One region of the Brevibacillus humidisoli genome, then DNA from elsewhere that is predicted to be linked to it. Evidence: predicted binding sites of a transcription regulator. Region 1 holds the regulator's gene; the other holds the start of a gene.
What was found. Region 1 encodes NrdR, which represses ribonucleotide reductase genes. Its sites were predicted from a motif close to AACACNATATATNGTGTT; they were not measured.
Positions count from the first base shown of each region.

Region 1 (4,690 bases):
GGTTTTACTATGTATTCATAGAAATAGTCGCGATCTCTGTTTTCACGACGCCGCACTTCTAACAGCCCCAACGCCTCCAGACGTTCCCTTGCCGCCAGCAGGCGGTCCAGCGACAGCGAGGTTATCAGCATGAGACCGCGATGCGTCCCTTCTCCGACGGCCCCGTTGCGTTCCTCTACTTCATGGGCCAGCACTTGATAGAGCGTATAGGATTCTACGCCGATCAGCGGCAGATAGAGATGCGTAATGTATCCCATCTCCGTCAGACTGAGCGGTCGGATCCCCCTTGCCAGATAGCGATCCTTTGGTGAAAGCTCATTGAATACCAAGCGCATATCCAAAACCCTTCCCTGTTCGTAAATCTATCATTTTATTATACCATCTTGCCAGACTGATCGAGTAGAGCGGAAAAAATGCTAAAAAAAAAGAAACAGGGAGGGAATTCAACTCCCTCCCTACTCCAGCCACCAACTGCCGATCTCCCGGAAAGGCTGCATACCCAGCCGGTCGGCTACACCGTGCAGGCGAGTTGAGATGCAGTACGGGTTTTGCACCTCGACCAGCGGCAGAATCGGCAGATCAGCCGCAAACTGCTTTTGCCAATCGCCAAACAGCTTCTGTCGTTCCTTCTCGTCCAGCAGCAGCTGCCCCTTTTCCAACAGCTGATCCGCTTGTGGATTAGTCCAACGGGACGCGTTCAATCCGAGTTCACCTACTCTTTCCCGACTATGCCAGATCTTGATCAACTCAGACGGATCCAGCGGGTACTGCCAGGCATACAGGTAGAGATCAGTTGCCTGGCCGCCGAACAGGTAGGCATGGAATTCATCCGGTTGGAGCGGTTTTGTTTCGACCTTGACCGGCAGCGACTTCCACGCCTCCAACAGCGCATCCACCAACCGCTGGCGAACCTGGCTGCCACTGGGGTAGACCATAGTAAGTACGAGCGGTTTCTCCTGACTGTACCCCTTCTCTTTCAGTACGGCTTGAGCTGCCTTGGGATCGAACCCTGGCAGTACTCCTGCTTCATAGGCAAATGATGCGGGATGCAGTGGACTTTTCACGGGTTGGGCAAAGCTGTAAAACAGCTCATCAACGATCTTCTCGACTGGAACCGCTTGACTAAGCGCTTGTCGAACAACAAGATCTTGCAGCTTCTCGCTGGCCAGATTATAGCCGATAAAGTGATAACCATGTGCCTCAGCCGTCTTGATCTGTACAGCAGTGTCTTGCTCGTTCAGCAGATGGGCAACTTCCGGCGAGACCATGCTGATGTGGACACGGCCAGAAGCCACCTCCTCCCCTACCTTCTCCTGCTGCAGCGGAATTACTTTCACAGAGTCCAGCAGAGGTTTCTCTCCATGGTACGATCCATTTGCAGCAAATACCCACTCCTGTTCGCTCATCTGCTGCGGTTGAAAGATCCCTGTGCCGATGAGTTGGCCACCTATCGACAGTGAGGAGATCTCATCCAGGGATTTTCCTTGCAGTTGATGCTGGGGCAGCAGCGGTGCCGTCAGCAAAGGGAGAAAGGCGACATCGTCCCGGTCCAGGCTGATCCGCACCGTTCCCTGTTCCGGAGCGACCGTGATCCCGGAGATGTGTTCATCCTTCCCCCGCCGGAAACGGGAAACACCCTCGATCAGGTGGGTTGATTCCCGCCAGACGCCGTAATAATCGGGACGGCTGTATGTTTCCAGCGTGAAGCGAACATCCTCCACTGTGATCGGCTTTCCGTCCGCCCACTTCCTCTGCTTGGGCAGACTGAGCGTCACCACCGGCTTTCCGTCCACTTTTTCCAGACGATAGTCGGAAGCGAGATTGGCTTTAAGCAGACCATCCTCTCCATACACAAGCAGTCCTTCGTAGGCTAAAGACTCATAAGGGGTTAGGGCAGCCTCCTGTTTTGCTGTTCCGAACGGGTCAAAAACGGGCAGCCCCCCGATCGACCCAACGACCAATTGGCCTCCAGACTTAGGTGTGGCCGACTCTGACTCCGACTCAGCAGCAGGGGCGGGATCGGAAGCCGGTGGGGGTGGCGCGGACTGCCCATCCGTACATCCTGTGAGCAGAACCGCGATCACAAGCGAGATGTAAAAAGGCCATTTGAATCGTAGGTGGGCGGTCATTCTGCTTCCGTGCCTCCTCTTTGCGATGTTTTGTCTGGCAAGCTGCGGGCATGGGCGAGCAGTTCCTCCAACTCTCGCATAAAGACGTTGATGTCCTTAAACTGTCGATAGACCGAGGCGAAACGAACGTAGGCCACTTCATCCACGTAGTATAACCTCTCCATGACCATTTCTCCTACATCTTTGCTGGGAATCTCGGATTGGCCGCGACTACGCAGTTCCTTCTCGATTTCGTGAACAACATTTTCCAAAACCTCCAGCGGGACCGGCCGTTTTTCACAGGCCCGGATCAGTCCGCGCAGGATCTTGTCACGACTAAACTCTTCGCGTGTTCCTTCTTTCTTAACGATTAAAAGCGGCGGTTCTTCAATCACTTCAAACGTAGTAAAACGCCGGCCACAACTCTCGCACTCACGCCGGCGACGAATCGATTTATTGTTGTTAAACGGCCGGGAATCAAGCACCCTGGTCCCGTTGTTCTCGCAAAAAGGACATCGCATCAAAACATCATCTCCCAGTCTCGGGCATTCCTACTCTCTCAGTGTCTCGCAACTTGCGGGGCACGTCAAGTTTACCTTAGATTCCTTCTTTTCACAAGTTGGCCGAGCTGTGATATAATGGGGGTAAAATGTGTTAGGAGATCCTTTTTATGCGTTTATTACCGATCGGACAAGTTCGCCCAGGGATGATGCTGGGCAAAACGGTATTTACCGACGATGGAAAGGTGCTGCTGGGTACCGGTGTTCCTTTAACCGAGCGGCTGATCGAGGGCCTGCAGCGCAGCGGCATCGACTCCGTTTATATTGATGACCCGCGTACCGCGGATATCGAAGTTCATGATGTCATTCGTCCAGAGACACGCCAACACGCACTTGCTGTCATCGCGGACACAGCACGGCAGATCACCAACACCAACAAGCTGGCGCGGCGTATTTCGGTCAAGGAGATGGGACTCCACTTCCAAAAAATGTTTCACAACATTTTGGAAGATTTGCTCGGCAACCGTGAGATCGTCTTCCATCTGATGAACATCTCCGCGTATGCCGGCTCGATGTACCACCATTCCGTAAATGTTGCTGTACTGGCTACCGCCGTCGGCATGTCAATCGGGTATAATCGCAAGCAGTTGACTGAGTTGGGGATCGGAGCGCTACTGCACGATATCGGCAAACTGCAGCTGCCCAAAGAATTGCTGGAGAAGCAGACACAGTGGACCCAAGAAGATCATGAGATCGCAAAGCAACACACCATCTACGGATTTGACCTGCTTCGTAAACAGCACGACATCTCCCTCTTATCCGCTCACGTTGCGCTTCAGCATCATGAGCGCCTCGACGGTAGCGGCTACCCGCAGGGACTGTCGGGCAAGCAGATTCATGAGTACGCCCAAATCGTTGCTATCTGCGACGTATACGATTCATTAACCACACCGCGCCCTTGGCGGAAGCGATACATGCCCCACGATGCGCTGGAGTACCTGTTAGGAGCAGGCGGACACCTGTTTGAACACAGCTTGATCAACGCCTTTCGGCAGCACATCGCTGTGTTTCCTCTGGGCAGCAGTATCGTGCTGAACACAGGCGAGGCTGGCGTCGTTTGCAGAGTGGATCCCAACTACTGCCACCGTCCGGTGGTGCGCATCCTCAAAGACGGCCGCGGCAATGATGTGTTAAGCCCCTACGAGTTGGACCTGCGCGAGGAACTAAAGCTGTTCGTCGTCGGCTTCGAGGGGGAGGAACTGTTTTCGGTCCACTAACCCGGCAAGTGGAACTGATACTAGCTAAGTGGAGCTTCCGAAACCATATACTACCAATATACAGCATATACAGCCCTCAGCGGCCATATCGGCAGCCAAGGGCTGTCTCTTATGTGAGGGCATCTCTCATCCTACTCGCATGCCCCAACGCTCATCATTCTTCTTCCCCATGTTCCACCTGATACACCATTGTTGCCGCAGCGGCACGGGTCAAAGGTGCATCAGGTTGAAAAGAGCTCCCCTCGTTGCCCCATAGACCAAGGGCTTTCGCCAATGCGGCGATTGCCTGCTGCTCCTCTGAAACGTCATCATACAATCGAGTAAAGATTTCGGGCTGTTCGATCAGTGAGCCGTAGCCGATCAGTCGCAGCACCATCTCGGATGCCTCTATACGGGTGATGGGACGATCCGGTTCAAATCGTCCATCATCCGGCACCAGGCCCAGTTGGGCAATCTGCTGAATCGCCGCATAATGGGGATGGCTTTGATCCAGGTCGGAGAAACGGTACAGCTTTTCTGCTTCCTCATCTCTGTCGGCGAGGCGGCGATGGAGGGGGTAACTGTGCGAGAGTCGAGCCAGCATCGCTGCAAACTCCCCTCTTGTTACCTGTTTGTCCGGCCCTACTTGCCCATCCTGTACCTGCAGGTAATTCTGGTCGACTGCAAACTGGAGGGCTTCCTGGGCAGGATGATCTTCTATGTCCTGTGGCTGCTGTTTTTTGTTTAGCTCAGCCAGGGTGTGCCATTTCCCGCTGACCGCATCGACATATCCTTCCTCCCCTACATAACGGTACACCAGTCTTGG
Region 1 covers NZ_CP087263.1:655,484-660,173, reverse strand. The annotation lists gene LOK74_RS03190 (DnaD domain protein) at 1-335, opposite strand, end outside; gene LOK74_RS03185 (ABC transporter substrate-binding protein) at 456-2,129, opposite strand; gene nrdR (transcriptional regulator NrdR) at 2,126-2,629, opposite strand; gene LOK74_RS03175 (HD-GYP domain-containing protein) at 2,779-3,885, shown strand; gene LOK74_RS03170 (S-layer homology domain-containing protein) at 4,040-4,690, opposite strand, start outside.

Region 2 (4,690 bases), 400 kb from region 1:
TCTTGTTTTAGCGAATCGGGCAGGCGCCTGCCTCGCACGCCTCTGCATCAGACAAGTCGGAATCCTCTCCTTTTTCGTATTGCTGGAGGATCGCTGGGTCGAATGGTTTCATGATCGCCTGCAATTCTTCGTACTGCTCCTTGGTGCAGGCTTCGTACGGAGCAAGCTGATAGGTTCCGCCGTCCAGCTGCAGGAACGATACCCCAACGAAGTTGTCCCACCCACCGTAGACGATCTGTTCTACCTCATCCCACTCTTCGGGACGCACCGTGATGGTGTTGGAGGAGTTGTGTTCCGTATATTCCTTTTGGAAGCGGAAATAGGTATCAAACTGGCGCTTGGCGCTAACCTCGTTTTTCGTCTCCTTGGCCGCAGATGCGATCGGAAAGTCGATCACGTAGGTACGGGCGTTGGCCATCCGCTCCTCATACGTTTCCCCTGGTGTGCCCACTTCCGGGTGCACACGCCAACCCAGAGCTTGTACCGCTTTTGCCAGCGGATCGTTGGCGTTGATGCGAATCCGACGGATGTAATACGGGGAGTGTGACCAGTGCAGTCCGCTGGATACCCCGCCGGCTACCTGCGAAAGTGTCCCCTCTGGCTTGACAGTTGTCACCAACAGCGGTGAATTGACACGCAGTTCATAGGCATAGCGGTTCGCCTCTTCACGGGCTGCGCTGCCAAGCGCCTTTAGCAGTTCGATTTCCTGCTCTTCGGTGTATTCAACCGCTGCCAGCGCATCTTTTACACCCGTCAGTGATGTGCCTAACAATCGGTCACGCTGCTGCACGAAATCCCAATGAGGAAGTTCCAGCGTAACCAGCGTCATCCGCAGGGCAGCACGAGCCGACTTGCGCTGTGCTTCCAACAGCCCTTCCAGATCCAGATAGTTGGAGCCATCAGCACTTTCCTTGACGAACTGCATCAGATTGACCGTCGTCAGGTTGCAGACACCATACGAGTCGAGCAGGATTTCCGCGCAGGGGTTTAATCCCTCGGCATTGGGTCTGCGCCGATTGGCTTCTTCCAGATTGATAAAGCCAGGCTCCCCTTCCATCCGCATCATCGTAAACAGCAGATGCAGGAACTCTCTCGACGGCTTGTTGTGGAAGACGATCGAGTTGTTGGACATCCGCCGGTGATCCAATCCAAAGCGGCCGTCCCCCACTTTTTGAATGCTGTCAAACCACGACGGCTTGCGATCTCCCAGCATTTCTCCCACTTTTTTGTGGTGGGCCAGCTGTTCTTCCGTCCAGATCCCGTTAATGCCGTACTTGGCAAACATGCACTCGTAGTCGTCTTCGCCAAACAGGAAAATCTCTGCCGTACGACGCACACCGCCGACCACGACGTTGGCCCCGATCAAGTTGCCGATGTCGAGGATGTGGATGGGACGCACCCGACCGTAACCGGACTCGTCTGTGGCAATTGGCTCAAGGTACGGATCGATTTGGTTTTTCAACACCTTGTCGATGCCTTCAAACATTTCGCGCAGCGGTTCATGGCCGCTCGCCGTTCCGCCAAAAGTCATCAGCCGCTCCCCTTTAGGGCGTACGCTGTTGTAGGAAATTTTCACCGTATGGATGTGCTCGTACTCCCTCTCGGTGAGAATCTGCAAGTAGAGGCGCAGCGATTCAACCCAACCCTCTTTGCTGTCACCCACGTAGATTTTGGCAAAGCCGTTTTCCAGCACTTTCAACTCCGACCGTTCCAGGCGCTGGTGTTTGGGCAAGGGCTTGTACTCCGAAGAGAGAAGCGTCACATTGGTGCGAATCGGCGTGAGCGCTCGAGCCATCTCCGTGGTGCATTTGAAGCCGACACCGGTTCCCACCAGCAGCAGGTAAAACAGATCACACAAATCTTCCCATGACTTGATATTCAAAAAAGAACAGTTGAAGTTAGCCAACGGATACTTGTCCGCCACGCCATTCTCCGCTCCGCCTACCCACAACGTCCGGCCGGACAAAAACTGGCGCAGGTTAAACATGTTGTCAAACAAGCCTTCCGCTTCTTTCTCTAATTCTTGTATGTCAGGCGCCAGGCCGATTTTCTCCATGTGCTGATAGGCCAGCTTGATGTTGAAATCAACGGCACGGCGACATGTTTCTTTCCAGGTTTCTCTTCTCCCCTTTTCGGGTATAAAACGAGAGTATGTACGGTAATAGACAAACTGACCCAACGCATTCATATGCGAGGGAAAATCTGGGTAACGTGCGATAAAATCATCGCTCAAAAACTGGGTTCTCATCTCTGTTGCCAACATATCGCTTCCTCCTTCTTACTGGCGAAACTACGTCGAATCCGCTTCCTTGCGAAGCCAGATCCAGGTGCCCTCGGGTGCTTCTTACTGGCGAAACTACGTCGAATCCGCTTCCTTGCAGAGCGCCTCTTAGATAAAGTTAACTATTTTTTCGCCAAAAAAACAATAGCTAATTTCAATATATTGTGCAATATATTATTCGACAATACAACATATAGTATTGACAAGCAAAATGTCAAGAGGAAACCATAAAATAAAAGGACGAGCCGACGGGGCCCGTCAATCATTGGATCATGATTGATTCCTTTCGTTTTACCGCTCCTACTGCCTCCCAGACATAGAGCGATACATAACTTCGCCAGGGACGCCAGCTTTCGCCAATGCGCCTGATCTCCTTTTCATCCGGCTTGTCCTCCAGTCGGTAGACGAGCTGGATGCCATTTCGCAAGCCAATATCGGCAGCAGGGAGCAGGTCCGGGCGCCCCATGCCGAACATCAGCAGGCACTCCACCGTCCATCGGCCCACTCCTCGCAGCGCTGTCAGGTGGTTGATGATTTCTTCATCCGCCATCTGTTCCAGTCGATCCAGCTCCACTTTGCCATCTACTACTGCGCGGGCAAAGTCGATGATGTACTCGGCTTTGCGTTGGCTGTACTGCAGTTCTCGCAGTTGCTCTACTTGCAGCCGGGCAATCGCCTCCGCGGTGGGAAAGACCAGATACGAGTGCCCGTCCCGGTCTACTACTTGATCGCCGCACAACTGCAGCAGGCGGCGGGCTAACGTCGCAGCAAAGGCAAGATTGAGCTGCTGCCCGATAATCGTGCGCACCATCGATTGAAACAGGTCAGGATCTAGCAGGAAACGGAGTCCGCGAAAGTGTTGGGTTAGCGGACGAAGCCACTTGTCTTCCGTCATACAAGCATACAGCGGGGCCAAATCGACGTCTGCGCTGAACATATGTCGAATCGTGGCTAACAGTTCTGCTTGTCCGGCAGCAGAAAGCGACGCGTCCGTCTCCACTTCGATACGCGGCTGCTCCAGGTCACCGGCAAAGCGAAGCGTCACCACATGCGGTCTGTTGTCGATGCGAAACGCACGCTTCAATATGCGGGATTCCGGCTCCACTCGCAGTTGATCATCCGGGTGAGTCTCCAATCTGCGGAGCAGCCGTTCAAACGAGTAAGGCGGTTTTAACTCAACAACGGCAGAAAACATCTGTTCTCCTTCTCCTTTTACGGTAGATACTGCTCAACGATCTTTACGACTGCCCCGTTGTGCAGGTACAAGTGGTAGGGCGCGCGAAAGCCATCAGCAAACCGTTCTCCTGTCAGGCTAGTCTGGAAGTCGGATAACGTAACCCGTTTGCTGCCATCCGCTGACTCGGGACCCCAGACGAGAATCACTGCCTCTGGTGATAGGGCAACGGGTTCATAGGTTTCGCTTTCATTTTGGATGTAAAAACCATTGGGAGCAGTGCAGGACTCTGTCGCTGCATCACATCGACCGTCTGCGATCATCGCTGTCTTGATCGCTTGTTCATCCGTCAACCATTTTGCCTCATCCAATGAAGCGCTCCATTGCCCCTGTTGCCCAGAGAGTGCAGAGATGTAGCCAAACCGCTGCTGACTCACCAGTTCAAACGCCCGATCCAGCAGCACGGCCGCTTCCGCATAGGTGAGATAAGTGCTGGGGGATAACGTATCACCGGGATAACCCTTGACCAATCCAAGCTGATAAGCGACCTCCCACAAGGCATTGTTTTCCTCGCCGATCTGATCAACATCCGCGTATACCAGGTCCAACTGCGCCTCTTTTGCCGAAAACGAGCCTGGCGCTTTGCCAGCCGCATTGAGCAGTTTGACCAAGCCGCCTACTGCCCATCTGCGTTCGATCTTTCCGTCCTGCAGTTGGAGATGGGTATAGGCATTAATCCAATAGTGGTAGTCTTTGTGCTTTTCTGCCAACACAGGAGCAAAAACAACGGTTACCATCCGCTCCCACTCATCGGCTTCAATCGGCTTGTCCAACGATCCCTCGGGGATTTCTGCACCGATCGCCTGCATCACGGCAGCGGCATCTGCCGCCCAGTGAACGGGGGCTCCTGCTGAGGCGCTGGCAAAGCCCGGCAGTGCCCACATCATACTGAGGCCGAGCACAAGCCACAATATCGTTCTCATGACATCCCTCCATATACGGTACTTGTCCCCACACTGAACAGAGACACATAACATGGCGTACAAAGATCACATTGTCTCAAGTGTACCACTTACAGAAGGGAAGAGGAAATATCATCTGCTCTCCTTTAACCGACCACCGAAGCCAAACCCTCCACCGCAAATGAAAAACAGCCCACTACCGGCACTTTTCTTGCTCGGTAGTGGACCGCTTGATTACACTTACACAGTTCGTACCATTATTTGCTGAACAAT
Region 2 covers NZ_CP087263.1:255,673-260,362, reverse strand. The annotation lists gene nrdJ (ribonucleoside-triphosphate reductase, adenosylcobalamin-dependent) at 8-2,263, opposite strand; gene LOK74_RS01310 (DNA-3-methyladenine glycosylase family protein) at 2,544-3,476, opposite strand; gene LOK74_RS01305 (S-layer homology domain-containing protein) at 3,494-4,438, opposite strand; gene LOK74_RS01300 (proline dehydrogenase family protein) at 4,675-4,690, opposite strand, start outside.
Region 2: the regulator NrdR is predicted to act here: its motif matches at 2,465-2,482, upstream of nrdJ (ribonucleoside-triphosphate reductase, adenosylcobalamin-dependent).